Regions from separate parts of the Bacillus mesophilum genome, predicted to be linked through region 2. Evidence: riboswitches for the same ligand, from Rfam matches in the RefSeq annotation. Region 2 holds a riboswitch; the other holds the start of a gene.
What was found. A riboswitch is a leader RNA that binds a small molecule or an ion and turns the genes downstream of it on or off. The one in region 2 is predicted to bind S-adenosylmethionine.
Positions count from the first base shown of each region.

Region 1 (10,153 bases), on a different contig from region 2:
TTATTGAACTGTTTGGCGGAATCGTATTTCTAATCGTCATTTTAAGGAAGAGGTCGCTATGATAAAGATTGAAAATGCTAGAAAGCTATATACGGAAGAAGTAAAAATTGGACCTTTGAATATTGAAATACCAAAGGCTGGGTTCACTTCTTTAATTGGACCCAATGGTGCTGGAAAGTCTACGACACTATTAATGATTGGAAGGCTTCTGGATTTGGATGAAGGTCAGATCATGGTAGCGAATATGGATGTTACTTCTTCGAAATCAAATGACTTAGCGAAAATTGTTACCATTTTGCGGCAGGAAAATCATTTTGTGACGAGGCTAACGGTTAGACAGCTGGCCGGGTTTGGACGCTTTCCTTATTCAAAGGGAAGATTAACGAGAGAAGATGAAGAGATTATCTCTAAGTATATCGATTTCTTAGACTTAACGGATCTGGAAGACAGATATTTAGATGAGCTTTCAGGCGGCCAAAGACAAAGAGCATATGTCGCAATGGTGCTTTGCCAGGAAACTGAATATGTGCTTCTGGATGAGCCTTTAAACAATCTTGATGTTGCCCGATCTGTTCAAATGATGGAATATTTGCGGCATGTTGCGAATGAATTTGGCAGAACCATTTTGACTGTTATGCATGATATCAATTTCGCTGCTAAATATTCTGATCGGATTTGTGCAATGAAAGAAGGACAAATTGCGGCTTTTGGCACTGTAGAAGAGGTTATGGATCCAAAACTTTTAACAGATATTTTTGAAACGAAAATTGAAATTATTGAAGGTCCTTATGGGCCGATAGCTGTTTATTAGATTATTAAATTATTAGATGAAAATGGAACACACAATGAGGAGGATCACCATGCAAATATATTGGGTGAAAATTAACAAGATTATTGAAGAAACACCTGAGGTGAGAACGTACCTGCTTGCCTGTCCGCAAGATTTTACATGGGAAGAAGGTTCTCACACCCACTTCGCATTAGAAGGTTTTAATGCAGGAGATAAACCCAACCGCAGTTTGATTCGCCATATGTCCATCTCCACTTTACCTCATGAAAATGCGATTGGAATCACAACACGCATTAGAGAGCAATGCTCTGAATTCAAAACGATACTAAAAAACCTTACAGTTGGCGATGAAGTTGCCATCTTTAAGACCCACTCAAATGTTCCGCTGAAAAGAGAAGGGAAAAATATTTATCTGCTGTCATCAGGTGTCGGCCTGGCAACCTTTAGACCGCTCTTACTTGATTTCTTAAACAGAGCTGACAATGTTAATCAAATTCATTCCTTAAACATCGATTCATCAAAGCAGTTCTTGTTCACAGATGTTTTTGCATCTGCACCAGATAAAAAGGTTACATCACAGTTCGTTGATAACCGTGAAGAATACTACGAAGAAGTGAAAAATCTGGCTGCAGACAAAGATGGTCTCTACTATGTTGTCGGCAGTGACGAATTCCTTGTGCAGAATATCAAAGTGCTTCTGGAGCAAGGCATTAAGGCTGAACAGATCATGCTTGATAAGCATGAACAGCAGCTGGCTGAGTTTCTGCCGCTTCACTTGTCAAATGAAAGATAAATACTTTTGTATTGACAGGTGAGTATATTAACTATATGGTAAATACAATAACTTAATATTTAGAAAATTTTTCTTATCCAGAGAGGTGGAGGGACTGGCCCTGTAAAGCCTCGGCAGCGAACTTTTAAGTTTGTGCCAATTCCAGTAGCGTGTGCTAGAAGATAAGAAGAGCGGCAGCAGTTTATGTTTATTTATCCCTCTTCTTATTTGTGAAGAGGGTTTTTTATTTTATAAAGATTGGTGAGGTGCTGGTAATGTCAACTGTAAAAAATGCGAATGATTTATTGCAGGCTATTGAGGTACTGAAAGGGAAGGAATGGGTCGATCTCACACATACATTTGGACCAGATTCTCCTCATTTCGCTGCATTTGAAGATGCAGAAATTCAAACACTTTTTACACATGATGATGGCTTTTTTGCACAGCGTTTTAATTTTCCTGGACAGTATGGTACCCATATTGATGCTCCTATTCATTTTGTTCGCAATAAGCGTTACTTAGAGGAACTCGGCCTAAAGGAATTGGTTCTGCCTTTGGTTGTCATTGATCAATCAAAGGAAGCGGAAGAAAATAATGATTTTATTCTAGGTGTTGAAGATATTCTAAAATTTGAAGAGGAGCATGGAACCATCGAAGCAGGCTCCTTTGTCGCATTGCGTACGGATTGGAGTCTTCGCTGGCCGAACAAGACTGCTTTTGAGAATAAGGATACAGAGGGAAATAGCCACACTCCAGGCTGGGGGATCGAGGCTTTAAAATTCTTATTTGAAGAAAGAAATATAAAGGCTGTTGGACATGAAACATTTGATACGGATGCAGCGATCGATGTTCGTAAAAATGGATCTCTAATTGGAGAATACTATGTACTGGAACAGGATACCTATCAGGTTGAATTATTAACCAATCTCAATAAATTGCCGGCCAAAGGTGCTGTTATCTTCAATATTTGTGCAAAGCCCGAAAAGGCTACAGGTTTTCCAGTTCGTTCTTTTGCTTTGCTGCCTTAAAAAAGAAAAGAGCCTCTCCATATGGAGGGCTCTTTCATTTTTGGAGAGATAATTGGTTATGATAAGAATATTAGCAAACCTTGAAAGAGGTTTAACGGAAACTTTATGAATTGAACGAAGATCAAATGATTTTATGTTAAAATGAGTAATGCCTTTTAGAAGGTATTCCACAAGTTTTTTTAAGCAGAACCGTACAAGTTATAGGAGGAAGTAGAATGATCGATAATAATGATCTATTAATCCGTTTAAGATATGCGTTAGAAATCAAAAATAGCCAAATGGCAGAGATTTTTAAACTCGGTGGCCACGAGGTTACCGTTCCAGAGGTAGTGAGGATTCTCAAGAAAGAAGACGAAGAAGAAGAGACAGACAGAATTAAGCTAACAAACAGCATGCTGAATTCATTCTTAAATGGCTTCATTATTTATAAAAGAGGGAAGCAAGAGCCAAAACCAGGCCAAGAAACTACTCCCGAACCACCCATCAAAAATAACTCAAGCGTGAATAACATCCTTTTAAAGAAGGTTAAAATCGCCTTGTCTCTCACAACAGAAGACATGATTGAAATATTCAAATATGCCGGCTTAAACGTATCAAAAGGTGAACTTGGTGCATTTTTAAGAAAAGAAGGTCATAAAAACTATAAAGTTTGTATGGACCATTTCGCGAGGAACTTTTTGAAAGGGCTAGCGATTAAGTATAGAGGTTAGGCGGTATTATAATGCTGCGAAAAAACAGCATCTACATAATTTGTAGGTGTTTTTTCGTGTTTTAAACACTGTACATACAGCAGAAACTCTACTTCCCTTAGAACCGTGGAACAATTCGTGAAACAAGATTTTTCGGGGCGTCACAGTGACCATAATTTGTTTATATGAACAAGGTCCCGTTTATGGTATGATCAAATCTGTGAAATTTATCTATTTATCAGGAGGAAGGACCTATGATTTTTATGAGAAATCTCAATTTTAATTTTCAAGGACAACAAGTAAATAGGGATTTATCTGAAAATCAGCAGCAAGTTCATTCTGATAAGCTGTTAGCTTTTTTAAAAGAAAAAGGCGGCAATCATGTGTCGCATTTGATTTTTTTACAAGATAAACAACAATTCTGGTCAAGTGATCAGAGTGTTTTAATTATGTATAAGCAAATTTTTAATAAATTCGTTGTTCTTGGCGATCCAATCGGAGACGAAGCACATTTTGGCAGAGCTATTAAAGAATTTAATGAATATTGTAAATGGAAAAAAGCAAAGCCGGTTTTTTACCAAGTCACTCCTCAATACATGCAGCTTTATCATGATGGAGGTTATCGATTTGTAAAACTGGGTGAGGAAGCTGTCATTAAGATAAATCAATTTACACTTGAAGGAAAAAAAGCGGGAAAATTCCGAAATACGATGAGTAAGTTTTCCAGAAGCGGCTTTTCATTTAGTGTGGCAGAGCCTCCGCATTCACAAATGCTGATTGCCGAAATTCAAGAAGTCTCCAATTCTTGGTTAGGAAGTCAAAAGGAAAAGGGCTTTTCGGTCGTTTCTTTTTGTCAAAATTATATTTCGCATTTTCCGATTGCGCTTTTGCGTGACGATTCCGGGCAAATTACGGCGTTTGCTACATTAGCCGATGATTATAAACAGACACTGAGCATTGATCTGATGAGAAAGACCGAGAGCAGTCTTCCTGGTGCAATGGATATGCTATTTTTAAGCATTTTTGAATGGGCTAAAAATAATCAATTTCAAGTATGCAGTTTAGGAATGGCGCCTCTTTCCAATGTTGGGGATGGTCAGGATTCTTTTATGGCTGAAAAGATGATACGTCAGGTCTATCGCTATGGAAATAAAAAATATAACTTTAAAGGCTTAAAAGAATATAAGAGTAAATTTGCAACAGATTGGGAGCCGAAATATTTAGCATACAAAAAATCCTTTTTGCCTGTGATTTTTCTTCAATTAATTGTTTTGATTAACCGAAAAAGACAACTACAAGAAAAAGCGATCATGAAGAGCAATGGCATGTTTATAAAAAAGGTTTTTAGAAAACTAGATTTTTAGCATCCGCTGTATGTAGATGGTAGTGAGGGGAAATATATGCTTTTGCAGAGAGATTTAATTATACGGTTTCTAAAATATAGCTTGGTCGGCTGCATCAGTGTGGGTGTATATTTTCTTTCTGTTTTTATTTTCATTGAAAAATATCAATGGGATCCGGTTATCGGATCTGCAGCTGCTTTTATCATCATGACAATTGTGTCGTTCTTAATAAACATACGGTATACATTTAACAGCCGTTTTACTCAGCGTAAATTAGTTCGGTTTTTATTAGTTTCGCTGGTTGGATTTTTATTGAACGTCATTCTTATATTTTTTGTTGTTCATATTCTTTCTTTTCATTACTTCATGGGAGAGCTGGTAACGGTTCTCGTGATTCCGCTGGTCAACTTTTTATTAAATAATTTTTGGACTTTTCAGGGGGAATAATATATTCTTCGCGTTTTTAAAAGGCACCTGCATATGTATGCAGGTGTTTTTGGTGTATACACATAGTACTAATTCGAACCGTGGAACAACTTGTGAAACAATATTTTTCGGGGCGTCACAGTGACGCCATATTCTTGTACAATAAATATAAAGCAGACCGAAAGGAGTTCAGCAGATGATCCTGGATTGTTTAATAGTCGATGATGAGGTTGCTTTGGCGGAGTCGACTTGTGAGTATTTTAATATGTTTGATGTGAAGTCTGAGTTTGTGACGGGGGCGGAGGAGTGCGAGCGCTTTTTGGAGGCGAATCAGCCGTCGTTAATTCTTCTTGATATTAATTTGGGAGATACGTCAGGATTTGACTTGTGTAAAAAATTGCGCCAGACTACACAGATTCCGATTTTGTTTATCAGTGCGCGTTCTAGTGATGATGATGTATTAATCGCCCTAAACATAGGGGGAGATGACTATATCCAAAAGCCCTATACACTGAGCATCTTATTGGCAAAAGTAAAGGCTGTACTTAAAAGATATGGCAGCAGTCAAAGAGGCAGTCTGGAAACTATAGAGTTCGGCAATATTCAAATTGATACAAAGCTGCACCGTGTATGGGTAAATGGAGTTGCTATTGGGCTCAAGACAATGGAATATAAGCTTCTTTCCTACTTGGCGAGTAATAAGAATCGAATTATCACAAAAGATGAATTGTTTCAGAATGTTTGGGGAGATGCCTTTGTAGGGGACGGAACCTTAAATGTCCATATTCGTCATTTGCGTGAGAAAATTGAAGAAAATCCTAAGGAACCGCAATACATCAAAACAGTCTGGGGAACAGGTTATGTTTTAGAGGATATCAGCTAATGAAAGTTAAGTTGTTAATTATGATCATTTTTGCTGTATTTAGTGCAGGTTTAATTTTCTCTATCCTCATTATAAAAAATAAAAATGTGCCAGTCGCCGATCTGGCTGCCATTAATGATGTGGTGAAAACAGCTGAAGCAAATTGGAGGAATTTCAGCGAAATGCCATTCAACAACAGTGACAACGAACAGTCTTTTGCTATCATTGATGATCAATCAAACGTGATCTATCAAACACCCGGCAATCATTTTACCGATTTATACGAAGCCGTAAGAAATAGGGATACTATTGTAGACATACAGAGTGATGACGAAACGGTTGGAAAGGTCATTATCCGCAATAATGAGCAAGAGCTTTTGCAGCAGATGAAGAGGGAATTAATCACTTTTGTAAGTGTTATATTTGGAATATTGATGCTAGTTAGTATTCTTTATATTGTTTATATTCATAGAACACTATTGAAACCATTTCAGCAGCTTCAGCACTTTGCAGCGAATATAGCGAGAGGTCATCTGGATATTCCTTTACCTATAAAGAAGGATAATTATTTTGGTGCATTCACAGAAAGCTTTGATTTATTGCGTGAAGAACTTGATGCAGCCAAACAAAGAGAATATGAATCTAATCAGAGCAAGAAGGAGCTGGTGGCGACATTGAGTCATGATATAAAAACACCTGTTGCTTCAATTAAAGCGGTTAGTGAATTAATGCTTGTGCAGGCAAATGATGAGAAAGTGAGAAAGCATGTGAACACGATTTATTCGAAAGCAGAACAAATTGACTTGCTCATAACGGATATGTTCCACGCTACTTTAAAGGAGCTGCAGCAATTAAAGTTAACGGTTACTGAAGTATCAAGTGAAGAACTCCATAATATGATTGAAAACGTCAATTATGATCAGCAAATTGTTTATGGTTCGCTGCCTCAGTGTATTATTCTTATCGATCCTGTAAGAATGCAGCAGGTCATAGATAATATTATTAGTAATTCATATAAATACGCAGGTACACAGATCAAGATCAGCTCTCAAATTAATCAAGGTTTCCTTGAACTCCACATAATGGATTTCGGCATGGGAATTAGTGAAGATGAAGTGCCTCTCCTTTTTAATAAATATTATCGGGGGAGAAATGTGAAAGGAAAAACCGGTTCAGGTCTGGGTTTATACATATCAAGGTACTTTATGGAAAGCATGGACGGCCAAATTAGCTGTCACAGCCGAGAAGAAGGTTTCACTGTCTCCCTTAAAATCAAGCTTGCTTAATAATTAAGAATCAGTTAAGAATTGCACAAAGATTTAATAAGAATTCATTTTGTATGATAAGACTGTACTCATTTTTACAGTCTTTTTTATTCTGTTAAATAGTAAGGGAGTTGCCAAACTTATGACAAAAACCATTATTAGAACGGAAAAGCTTTGTAAGACCTTCTCAAGTGGCGGAACGCAGCAGCATGTCTTGAAAAACTTAGATATCAGTTTACTGGAAGGAGATTTTACGATCATAATGGGCAGCTCTGGCTCAGGGAAATCTACTTTGCTTTATGCGCTTAGCGGTATGGATCAGCCAACTTTAGGTGAAATCGATTTTGCTGGTAAAAGTTTGGCAAAATTCAACAACGATCAGCTGGCTGTTTTTAGGAGAAAGCATTGCGGGTTTGTCTTTCAGCAAATTTACCTGCTTGATAATATGAGTGTGCTCGATAATGTGCTGACAAGCGGTCTCTTAGTTAGTAAAAATAAGAGGGAAATCGTTCAAAAAGCCAAAGAATTACTAAAACAAGTAGGGATAGAGGAAAACTCATGGGCTAAGTTTCCAGCACAGCTTTCCGGCGGTGAAGCACAGCGTGTTGGAATTGTAAGAGCCATCATCAACAGACCGATAGTATTATTTGCAGATGAGCCGACAGGTGCCCTGAATTCTGCTTCAAGTGACAGTGTTTTGGATGTTTTTACAGATATAAATACGAAAGGACAAAGTATTGTCTTAGTTACACATGATCTAAAAACGGCATTGCGGGGAAATCGCGTGATTTATCTAAAAGACGGAGTCATTTGCGGTGATTTGCAGCTAGGGGCATTTAGTGAGAATGAGAACCTTGAGCGTCTTGAAAAGCTCAAACACTTCCTTGCAGAAATGGGGTGGTGATGTGAAGATAATGAAACTAGCCTTAGCTAATATTAGAAAAAGTAAATCAGCTGCTGTCTCTTTATTTATCTTTATAACGATTGCTGCAATGCTTCTTAATATTGGCCTAATGGTCATCACCCAAATGAATCCTTTTTTTGATCGGAAAGTTGAGGAATTAAGAGATCCCCATGTAGCCATTATGATGGATCAAGCTAGTTATCATTCAGGATATGACGAATTTTTAACAAACTACTCTGGGGTAACAAAAACAGAGACAGAAGAAATTGTCATGATGAACCTTGCTAAATTTAATTATGGAAGCAGTGAGTTAACCAGCAGTGTTGCCATCTTTAATGCAGAAAACAGCCGAAGTATTGGACCATTAAAACTGATTGAAAAATTAGATACTTCAAGTGCCAACGATATTTTTGTTCCTTATAGTTTTAAAACGGATGGAGGATACAAATTAGGAGATAGCTTTACCATCAGATATCTTGGTGCAGTCTATGAATATCACATAGCTGGATTCTTAGAAACGACCATTATGGGTACAACCAACATCGGAGTTATGAAATTCATGCTGCCGGAGAGAGCCTTTCTAACACTGGCAGATCATGTAGATGATTCATCAAATGGAATCATTCTATCTGCACTGATGAAAGAAAAAACTGAATCTCCGAAGCTTTTAAATGATTTCACTAAGAGATTTCCGCAAACAATTGCAGGAGAGACTTCTTCCTATGTATTAGGATTGGATATTGAAATAGTGAAAAATGTAAGTACGTTAACCATTAATATTATTGCGACTATACTGGTAGCATTTGCAGCCATTATTGTGCTCATATCACTAATTGTTATTACATTCCGAGTTTCTAATAGCATTGAAGATGGAATGGGAAATATAGGTGTATTAAAGGCAATTGGCTATACCAGCAGGCAAATTCTTTCATCCATTATCCTGCAGTTTATCGTCATCGTTTTTTGTGCGGGGGCTGCTGGAATTGCTTTGTCATACGTCTTAATGCCCTTCTTCGGTGGTGCTATTTCATCCTTATCTGGCTTAGTATGGCTTCAGGAATTTGATGTTTTAATAAATTTTGTAAGTATCATGCTTGTCATTTTTTTAGTTGTGATCGTTACCCTGCTATCAGCCTTTCGAGTCAGAAGGATTTTACCTGTCGAGGCACTGCGCGGCGGCATTCAAACGCATAGTTTTAGAAAAAATTACTTTTCATTGGAGAAAGAGAGAGGGAATCTTCATTTCCTGCTTGCGATTAAATCAACGCTCATAAATGCAAAACAAAATATAATGATCTTCATTATAATTAGTGCATTAACTTTAGCTGCCATCTTTTCTGCAGTTCTGTACTATAATGTAGCTTCAGACAAAACTGCCTTTATTAATATATTCGGTACTGAACCTGCAAATGTAATGGTTAATGTGAAACCTGATGTCGATACAGGAGACATGCTGAATGACATTAAGAAAATAGATCATGTGAAAAATGTAAATTTATTCGACTTAATTACAGTAAAAATTGATGATCAAACTGTTTATACAAATGTTACACACGATTATAGCAAATTAGAAAATAATATAGTTTATGATGGCCGTCAGCCGATTCATGAAAATGAAATATCCATCTCATGGATTGTGTCCAGCCAAATCAATAAAGGTATTGGCGATACCGTTGAAGTAGAATATGGCAGTGAAAAGAAGCCTTATCTCGTAACTGGTCTCAGTCAATCTGTTGGGAATCTTGGACAGGTAGCCGCACTGACAATGGATGGCATGCAGCAATTACAATCAACATATAAAGGGACTTCTCTATATGTCTATTTGGAGGGTATATCGAATAAAGACTTTATGTATAAAGTTGAGCAACAGTACGGTGATCAGGTTTCTGAAACGTTAGATATTGACGATAATATTGAAACTCAAACGGGGATGTATACAGCTGCGGTATTTGCTGTGATGCTGATGGTTTTGACCATAACTGTTCTCGTTGTAGTACTAATTCTATATCTTGTGATCAAAACGGTCATTATTAAGCGTAAGAAAGAGTTTGGGGTCATGAAAGCAATAGGGTAT
Region 1 is NZ_WBOT01000004.1:59,319-69,471, forward strand. It holds gene F7732_RS13470 (iron chelate uptake ABC transporter family permease subunit) at 1-62, shown strand, start outside; gene F7732_RS13475 (iron ABC transporter ATP-binding protein) at 59-811, shown strand; gene F7732_RS13480 (dihydropteridine reductase) at 861-1,583, shown strand; SAM riboswitch class I at 1,654-1,751, shown strand; gene F7732_RS13485 (cyclase family protein) at 1,838-2,590, shown strand; gene F7732_RS13490 (YehS family protein) at 2,809-3,300, shown strand; gene F7732_RS13495 (phosphatidylglycerol lysyltransferase domain-containing protein) at 3,534-4,643, shown strand; gene F7732_RS13500 (GtrA family protein) at 4,680-5,069, shown strand; gene F7732_RS13505 (response regulator transcription factor) at 5,245-5,931, shown strand; gene F7732_RS13510 (HAMP domain-containing sensor histidine kinase) at 5,931-7,196, shown strand; gene F7732_RS13515 (ABC transporter ATP-binding protein) at 7,318-8,079, shown strand; gene F7732_RS13520 (ABC transporter permease) at 8,090-10,153, shown strand, end outside.
Region 1: linked by a shared signal. The riboswitch ahead of F7732_RS13485 (cyclase family protein) and the one ahead of F7732_RS07700 (LLM class flavin-dependent oxidoreductase) in region 2 are both predicted to bind S-adenosylmethionine.

Region 2 (10,153 bases):
GAGGAAAGATTGCTGCAATTCAGTAAAAAACAGTTCAAACCTAATACAATAAATGTAATAATATAGAAAAAAACGTTTTATGGAGGATCATTTGAGAGAGTTACTTGAAAAGAGTTTCCTTGGAGCAGCGATTGTATTTGGCATTAACCATGTCTTAGGTCATTTGTTTTTGTTTATCCCCTTTTTATCTCAAGGTGAAATGTATATGGAAGGCACTTTTTTTGGCATGCTCTATAATCTTCAGCTGTACTTTTATTTCATTTTCACAAATGGTGTTTTGTTCTTTACCATAAAACACTATTATCCAAAATGGCATATGAGCTGGAATGTTATTCTCGTCTTTATCGCATTTAACTTTTTCCTGCAGCGTAATCCATTAGGCAATGAGGGCGAAATAGTCTATTATGTTCGTTATCTATTTGCACTGAGCGGCCTTTTCATGGTTAACACCATTAGTGACAGGTTTTCATGGGTTTGGAAATCTATGATTATTGCTTCTCCTCTTTTATTTTCTGTTTTCATTTTGGTGATTTTGAGTTTCTCAGGATAATCATTAAAAAGGCTGGACTTTTAACCGTCACAGCCTCAAAATTTGAAAAGGTAATAAAGATCTATGAAAATAACCTATTAGCATTTGATTTTCACTGCATCATTCCAACTTAAATGGAGCACCCAGACCGCCTATGGTTGCTCTGTATTCTCCAGGAGTAAGTTTATAATCCAAATCACTGATTTTTAAGCTTAAAGAAGAAGTCGCATGTGCAGAATGGCCTATAGCTTGCTCTGTAAAAGAATCAGCTTTCATCGGTACCCGATACCATGTGTCTTGCTCCTTCTTTTCTAAGAAAACATGCACACCTGTACTATATTCTTCATCACTTTCGTTTATTATATTTACTTTGATTTCATCCACAGATGTTGGATATACTGGCTCTTCTGTTTCAACCCTCACTCCGTTCTCTGAGTTAGGACGGCTTTGTACAGCCTCTTCCTCCAGTGATCCTTGGCAGCCAGTAATAATAAGCAATAATATAATAGATGCAAATAGAACAATGTTTTTCATATAAGCCGCTCCCTGCCTTTTCGTATTTTTCACCATTATTTTTCTTGATAACGGCTCCAGGCACTAGTCGCAATGCCAGCACATATTTCTCCTATAAATTTAAGAAAGCCTACAATGAGTTCCATGCTGAACAACTCCTTTTCTATAATTTTAATGGAATATATAAAGTTTGTAAATTTATACCATAATAGCCTATATATATTTTTGCACACTTACGAGTAGTCTTTTACTCAAAACAAAAGACAACCCATCTCCAGACTAAAGAAAAAAACTAGATTTACAGCCAAGAGTTCGTTAGTATAATATTAAGAAAATTTTAAAAAAGAAAGGGAGTCTATCATGGCACAAGAATTAAGTCATAAATATTATAAAGAATTAATCAATTTACAGGATGCAACAGGGGTAGAATCACAGTTTCAGAGCTTACTGGAAGTTCCGATTGAATCTGTTTCTGATCTGGAAAAATGGCTGCTGGACGAAAAGACGTTCATACATAAATTAGATGAAGCGATGACAGGTCACTTAGTTGACTTTAACCGCAATACAGAAGATGAAGATATTAAGGCGACATATCTTCATGACCAGCAAGTAATCCTGCCGCTGATCATGAAATATGAAGCAAAACTAAATGAGAAACTGTGTGATTCTCCTTATTTTCATGAACTAAATGAAGAACGTTATGGGTTAATGAGACGTGCTCGCGAATCCAAAGTGAAATTGTTCAGGGAAGAGAATATTCCCTTGATGGTAAAGGAGCAAGAGCTCAACACAAGGTATAGCGAAATTATGGGAGGTTTAACCGTTGAATGGGAGGGTGAGGAAAAGCCATTTCCATTTATTCAATCACAGCTTGATCATCTCGATAGAGCCGTAAGAGAAAAAGCTTATCACAAGATGATGGGAGCTTATCGTCAAATCAAGCCGGATATGGATTCCATTATGGATGAACTTGTTCAGCTGCGTCATCAGGTCGCTTTAAATGCAGGCTTTGAGAATTATCGTGATTATATGTTTGTGAGTAAAAATCGTGAGTATAGTGTGCAGGATTGCTATGACTTTCAAGAAAATGTTGAAAAGCACATCATTCCCGCTTGGAATCGCCTGGCAGAGGTGTTCAAGTCCAAGCTTGGTGTCGATACATACCGCCCTTGGGATAACAATGCTAAATTGATGAAAAATGCACCATACACGGATGTGGCTGACCTGATGGATGGCGTTGCTGAGATGTTAGGCAAGACAGATGCCTATTTTGCTGAGCGTTTCAATTATATGAGAGAGAATGGTTTACTCGATCTTGGAGATCGAAAAGGTAAAAGCCCTGGCGGTTTTTGTACTTCATTACCTGTTTCAGGAGAAACCTTTGTTTTTGCGAACTTTAGTCCATCCTTTTTCTCTCTGATTGCCCTAATCCATGAAATGGGTCATGCGGTTAATGGGTACCTCGAGTTTTCTGAGCACGGACCAACTGAAGACTATCAGCTTCGCATGGAAGTGGCTGAATTATATTCACATGGAATGGAATTACTGTTATTGGATAAGCTTGATCGTTTTTATCCGGAAAAAGAAGATTTTAAAAGTGCACAGCGTGAATTGCTGAGAAGGGCATTTACGATGTTATTCGGCCCATTATCAGGGGATCTCTTCCAGCATTGGATGTATACAAATCCAAACCATACTGCAAAAGAGCGTGATGAGAAATACTTCGAAATCTCTAAAAGGTACGGTTTGAACCCTGTAGATACAACTGGCTTTGAAGAAGAGGTTGGGATGAGCTGGGCTGGCACTCTTCATTATTTCCAGGTTCCTTTCTATAATATCGAATACTCCATTTCAATGCTTGGGGCACTGCAATTACTGGAGAATTATCAGAAAGACCCAGCACAAGCAATTGAAGATTATAAAAAAGGTGCTGGTGCAGACTACAACCAATCGATTGCTGCTATTTATGAAGAAACAGGCGTAAACTTTGATTTTACAGAACCAGCTGTTAAAAGAATGGGTGAATTCCTGGAAAAAGTAATTCAGGATATTAATTAAGGCAGTGTTATGTTTATTTAAAGAGAACAATTAAAATTTTTACGAGCAAAAAGCACAACTTGTGAAAGAATCTAGTTGTGCTCTTTGTCTTGCTGTGGACATTGGTCAGATTCGGTTTTCCAGCACCAGTACCTATTGGGAAGAGATTTCCTTTGTATAATCATCCCATTTTAGTTATCACAGTTCGCATTAGATGTACACTGTAGAGCTACTCTTTTTTTGTTATTTCAAAACCCTTATGTCTCTTAACTGTACTGTATGTAAAGAAGAAAAAGTTTAAAACCAATTTCTTCTTGATGGAGGTTGAGGAAAATCGTATAATTTCGGTTTATTTTCTTCGCTTTTTTTACGTCTTTTTTTATTTTTATCTCTATCTATTAAATGATCAAGCTTTTGAATCGCTTTTTCTAACTCCAGTTCTGTTAAGTCACCTTTTGCAAATATACTGCACAATATTCCGTAGGCAATAGGCGTTGTATCAATATCGACATTAACAGTTAAATCCACGTCTGAGTTGCCGCTGCGTTCAATCACTGTTTTTAAATTATTTTCAACTTGCCTCTCCATCCTTACTCCTCCTTTAATTTTTTTCTTGAACATTAAGCACAGGGGGACTATTACTTAGTACCCCTGTGCCTAAACTAGATAGGTTAATCTTAAAAATCAAATTCTTGGTTTTGGTCCTGATCTTGATCTTGCTCCTGATCGGAATCAGCATCAGATCTAGCACGGACTCTTGCTCTGGAATCACTATCAACTGTGATTTCAAATTCTACTCTGGAGTTTCCGCTGTTGCAAATATTAGCTTTTGCAATATTCGTGTTTTTGTCCTTAACATCTACATCTGTGTCGTTGTCAGCATCAGCCTCACTGTTTGCTCTTGCTTGCAGCTCATTATCCAGTTCAAAATCAACATCCACATCTGTTTCGTTGTTTGAACCATTTCTTCCATTTCTTCCACCAAAGATTGACTCGTTTCTCCATACTTTGCTCATGAAGAATTTCCCTCCTTTAACTTTTGATAATATAAGATATTCAGTTGTACACATTATGTTTGGACAAGAGTATAAAAAAAAGTAGACAAGCATCCATTTTTATAAAAAATTTCTTCCTATTCATTTTTCAAATGGTATGCATCAGCATAATTTTGGCGGATCTATAGCTTTATCTATTTCACCAATAACAAAAGGGACCTGCTATAGGCAGGTCCCCTCAAATTACGCTTTTATTGATGTTACGTAGTTTTCTTCTAATGTCTTCTTCAATAAAGATGCCAATTCCAGCATTCCATATTTTCCTGCTTTTGCTTCTGCATCTGAATTATAGTTTGTGTTTGTATTGATATCATAGGTGTAAATGTCACCGTCAGCATTTTTGATAAATTCAATACCAGCCACTTGAATATCGTTTCGCGAGAGAACGTCTTTATATTTTTCTATGATACTATCGTCAAAGCCATCAATGATTTGGAATTTCGGTTTTTCTACCACCTCTTCTCCTACAGGGCAGAATAAGTCTCCGATCTGGCAGGCGTCTGCCGGGCAGAGTTCAAAGCCTTCAGATGTATCCACCCGAACGGCATACACAAATTCACCTCCAACAAATTCACAGCGAGTGATGTAGCTCTCTGGTGATTGAATGTATTGCTGAATAAGGGTTATGCCATCAACAGGCTCTTCAAATGCTGGTCCCTCCACATATGCTTTCAGAGCGTCAATACTTTGAAATAATTGCACACCCAAACCTTTGCCGGCACGATTATGCTTCGTGATAAACGGCTGCCCTGCGAAGGCTTCGGCTGCCTTTAAGATCTGCTGTTTTCCCACCGCTGCAATCGTTTTTGGTGTTTTGACACCACACTTTTCTAACTCCAAGTATTGAAGTACCTTGCTGACTTCAAGCTTCAATGCGTTTGTGCCATTAAGCACTGTACGTCCATGCGCTTCCAGCCAAGCTAATACCTGTCCGGAAAATTCAGCGGCAAAGCGATGATCACGTGTATGAGAAGAAGCACTCATTCTGCTGTAGAAAATTCCTTCCGGCGGTTCTGAAGATAAATCAAGCGTTCCTTCGTCTAAATGCCATTCTTGATAAGGAACACCAAGTTCCTCTAGTCTATTGGTTAAGTGAACGGTCCACTCACTATTTTCATGAATTACATATACTTTGGTCATGTTCGGGACCCCTTTCTAGTTCTTTATTAAACTGCGTTTTTGTTCAACTAGTGGCATAACTTGCTTTGCAAACCGTTCCATTTCCTCCAATTGAGGTGAAAATTGCAGTAACAGCAAGTCTAAGCCTTTTTCTTCATATTGCAGTATTCGATCGGCTATTTGGTCTGGTGTTCCTACTAAATTTGGACGCAAGCCACGGTTGGAAACAGAGTAGTCCTGTAGCTGAATCTGCTGTTCTAATTGTGATTTCGTAGTGAAATCTTTGAAGCCGGCATAAGCACTTGAATCCTTTACAGTTGTGATCTTTTCAAGTTCAGCAAATGCCTCTTCTTCTGTATCCCGGCAAATCACATAGGCAGCCATTCCGAATGAACTAAAAGGCTCATTGCCAGTTTGGGAACGCCTTGCCTTCATATCGGCAATTTTTTGCTGTATTTCTTCGACCGTTCCGCCATGCATCACATAGGCATCACATTTTTCTGCAATGGTTTGCTTGCCTTTTTCACTTTCACCGCCTGCATAAAGAATCGGATTTGGTCTTTGAACAGGCTTTGGCGCAAGCTTTGTATCTTTTAAATCGTAAAATTGGCCAGAATATTGGAAGGTTTCTTCTGTCCATAACCCTTTTAAGACATCAATAAACTCCTCGGTACGGGCATAACGCTCGTCATGTTCGGTGAAAATTCCAGCATATTGGCGCGCCTCTTCTGCCCACCAGGCAGATACTACATTAAGAGTAAAGCGACCATTGCTGATCTGATCAATATTGGCTGCCATTTTGGCTGCAACGGCAGGATTATGAAAACCAGGGCGGATCGCTGTCATTATTTCAATTTTCTCAGTAACCGCTGCAAGAGAAGCAGCCGTAGACCAGGCTTCAAGCGAATCATGTTCTGGCCCTTTGATATCATTTAAATATAATTCCGCGATTAATGTTGTGGAATAACCCCATTGCTCGGCACTTTGAATCACATTTTTTGCATAATCAAAAGTTGCCGGCATTTGTTCATCTTCAACATTACGCAGCCAGCCTCCAAATATCGGCAGCCAAAAACCATATTTCATCTCTCTTCGCTCCTTTGATAACTAATTATATACTTTTCCTATAACTTAAGTAGGATTAATAAACAATGAAAAAACTCTCCTCCTAAGAAGAGAGTTTTATTAACCCTCTTCTCATCTTTCAAGCAGTACGCTTGCTGGAATTGGCACAGTGTTCATAAGAACCTGCTGCCGAGGCTTCAAAGGGCCAGTCCCTCCACCTCTCTGGATAAGAAGAAAATATTCAATTGTTCATTTATTTAATGCGATAATAAATTAAATTCATACAATTGTCAATAAATTAATTCTACGCTCTAAATATTGAGTAATTTACCCTTTACCTTCTATTCAAATAAATTATTTTCATTTAGAAACCCAAAATATTTCAATATTTACAGACAAACACTAGACTTTAAACCTGCTGACAACCACTTTTAAATCATCCGCTAAATTGGATAATGCTGCTGATGAAGCTGCTATCTCTTCCATTGATGCAAGCTGTTCCTCTGCAGAAGCGGCCACGTTTTGTGAATGTGATGATGTCTGTTCTGATATATTAATAATCCCAGAAACTGTTGCTGACACTTCTTGAGTACTAGCCGATATTTGTTCAGAAGTCGCTGCCATATCATTCGTTTGTTCTGTTAAGCTTGCCATATGATCAAGAATTTCTTTGAAGTTAATGCTTGTCTGCTGAACAATGTCTAACCCCTCTTTCACCTCTTCAGAAACTTGCTCTATAGACCTGCTTGACTGCTCCATATCTTCTTGTATTGTCCGAATAAGTACTGAAATTTGGGAAGAAGATGCTTGTGACTGTTCTGCAAGTTTTCTCACTTCATCTGCTACAACAGCAAATCCTCTCCCATGTTCACCTGCTCTAGCAGCCTCAATCGCTGCATTTAATGCCAGTAAATTCGTTTGGTCTGCAATATCTGTAATGACTTTCGTTATTTTTTCTATTTCTTGTGATCTATGATCTAACGTTTTAATAACTTCTCCGCTTGCAGCTGCAGATGAATTTATTGCATTTATTTGCTTAACCGTACTTTGAACAAGCAACCCGCCTTCTCTGGCTTTTTCGACAGCAGCATTACTGACTTCGGAAACCACTAATGCATTTTCGGCAATAGAGTGAATACCTTTTGCCACTTCTTCTAGCGCTAATGCACTCTCTTGCACATTCACTGCCGATTGTTCGGCTCCATTCGCTACTTGCTGAATTGATTCTGTAATCGTCTCTGTGGCAATGCTCGTTTGCTCTGAACTTGCAGTCAGCTGTTCAGATGAAGAAGCTAGTTGTTCAGAGGTTTGAATAACTTCATCTAACATTGTTTTAAGATTATGAGCCATTTGATTGTAGCTTACTGCTAAAGAGCCAAGCTCATCTTTTGAATGATCCTGAATTTTCGCTGTAAAATCTCCATTTCCAGCCATTTCAAGAGCATTGGTCATCATGGCAAGTCTCTTTTTCATTTTAGATGTAAACAGATAAACAACAGAAACAGCTAATGCTATCATAATCAATAAAACAATGATAAATTTTGTTAGAAAGGAAGACAGTATTTGATTGATTATTTCTTCTGAAGCACCAACATAAAAGATCCCAAGTACTTCTCCTGATGAAGACTGTATGGGCATATATGCCGTTTGGTACATATTCCCTGCCACATTTGCTTCACCATAATAACTTTTTCCTTTATTTATGACCGTGTCCACTACCTCAGGTGAAGCTTTGGTCCCAATCGCACGCTCTCCATCGATCATGACATTTGTCGTTACACGTGTATCTTTAAGAAAGATGGTTACAGTGTCTCCCGTATCTTCTCCAATCTTATCTACTATTTCAAAATTGTCATTTATTTTTGCAGATCCTTTATATAACTCATTTCCTCTAACTTCCCAATCACCTGGGTACTTATTATCGATATAGCGATAAGCTAATCCTAAATCTCCCTTTGCTTTCTCTGTTGCAAATTCTTTTATCCCTTTTGTTACCTCATTATTTGCAACAAAGCCAATAACTGCTGACAAAATCAAAATGATTGATATAACTATCAAATTTATTTTTGCAGCCAGCTTAAAATTAAATTTCTTTATTTTCCCCAATTCACGTTCTCCTATTCGATCTCATATTCATTTTTATATCTCCCCAAAATACTATCGGCTGATATAAGATAAACGTTAATACGGTTTTTACCGAAAAGAAGAAAAAATTTAATTGTAAGATTTTCCATGTAAAAACAAAGGTCCCCTCAATTTTGAGTTTAAGAGAGGTTAGGCGATTATAAGCCATATAGAATAAACGATTGACACCTTTAATAGTTGCGGGTTTTTTTTCTCTGGTCTGCAATAATGCACAAATTATAATCGTCAGTTTATTATATTTTTTATAATCATATCTTGAGCAAAATATGTAATGAGCCATCCTGTGATTCCAAGACCAAATGAAATAAATATATTCATTGAGTGCTTTAATGTAAATCCAATAATCAGCAGCATTATAACTGTTGCGGGAAGTCCCCAAACAACATTCATAGCAAACTTGCTTATTTTGTCTATCTGTTCTCCTTGAGTATATAACCATATGATACTTAACAAACTCACGATCGGCAGGGCAGCAATCTTACCTCCCTGCTGAGGATATCTTTGGGCAATTTCTGTAATAATACCAATGATAATAGCCGATATCACAATTTTAGCTATTGTAAACATCCTTTGCTCTCTCCTTTAACAAGGTAAATGCCTTTAGTATATATTCTCTTTCTTCATCACTCATCTTTTCGATTAGCACTCTTTTTAGCTTTTCTTCATCTAAACTGGAATGACGCTGCAGCACTTCTGTTCCCAATTCGGAAAGCTGTAAAATAACTTTCCTTTCATCTTTGCTGCTGCGAGTCTTGAATACATATTTTTTTTCCAGCAAGCGCTTAATATGCTCAGAGGCAGTGTTATGGGATGTGCCAATCGCTGCTGCAATCTCTTTGATTCCCACTTCCTTCTCTTTTTGAATCACCTGCAAAGTCCGTATATTTTGGTGAGTGATTTTTTCAGTGTGGTTGTAACGCAATTGATAGTATATATCGGTCCAAAGATGATTTAATTGTTCAATTTCTTTCATCATCGCAACTCCTTATATCGTGTATTAAGATTATATCTTATAATACGATACATTTTCCAACGAAGCAATGCTCTATCACAAACAAAAGAGCTGCTGATCAATTAGGATCAGAAGCTCTTTTTAGATATCCTCTTTTTTTAACGGTAATCATTTAATTATCTCTATATTTTACTGGACTGCCCGCTTACAAAAATCAGTGAGCCCTTGTAAGCGATCTTGGGTTGCTACTACTTGAGGATAGCCCATTAGCTTGAAATTTAACAATGTCATAGCAGATTACCATATGCTGATTTACTCTCTCATTCTGTGATATGTTAATTGCACCACACCAGAAGAAAATGTTTTCGAATTGACTAATGTTAAATCCACCTCTTGTTTTATACCTTGGAATAAAGGTTTTCCTTCTCCTAGAATAACTGGGTGAACAGATAATCGATATTCATCGACTAGCCCCAGATTAATAAAAGTTGTAATCAGATTAGCTCCGCCATATAGCCAAAGATCTTTACCTGGTTTATTTTTCAACTTATTTACTTCTTCAAAAAGATGATCGTTTATAAAAACGGCAGAATCATCTCTTCCTTTTTGCGTTTTTGAAAAAACATATTTCTCTTTACTGTGTATGGATGCCCACATTTCTCTTTCTGTTTTATTTCCTTCTGCTTCTTTTACATATTGTCCCCATAGATCGTAGCTTTTTCTTCCGTATAAAATACC
Region 2 is NZ_WBOT01000002.1:553,968-564,120, forward strand. It holds gene F7732_RS07670 (hypothetical protein) at 92-550, shown strand; gene F7732_RS07675 (immunoglobulin-like domain-containing protein) at 650-1,063, opposite strand; gene F7732_RS07680 (M3 family oligoendopeptidase) at 1,403-3,100, shown strand; gene F7732_RS07685 (hypothetical protein) at 3,377-3,667, opposite strand; gene F7732_RS07690 (hypothetical protein) at 3,757-4,095, opposite strand; gene F7732_RS07695 (ATP-grasp domain-containing protein) at 4,318-5,274, opposite strand; gene F7732_RS07700 (LLM class flavin-dependent oxidoreductase) at 5,290-6,339, opposite strand; SAM riboswitch class I at 6,448-6,551, opposite strand; gene F7732_RS23405 (methyl-accepting chemotaxis protein) at 6,721-7,668, opposite strand; partial or broken gene F7732_RS23410 (cache domain-containing protein) at 7,663-8,424, opposite strand; gene F7732_RS07710 (DUF3147 family protein) at 8,689-9,030, opposite strand; gene F7732_RS07715 (MarR family winged helix-turn-helix transcriptional regulator) at 9,014-9,439, opposite strand; gene F7732_RS07720 (dihydrofolate reductase family protein) at 9,728-10,153, opposite strand, start outside.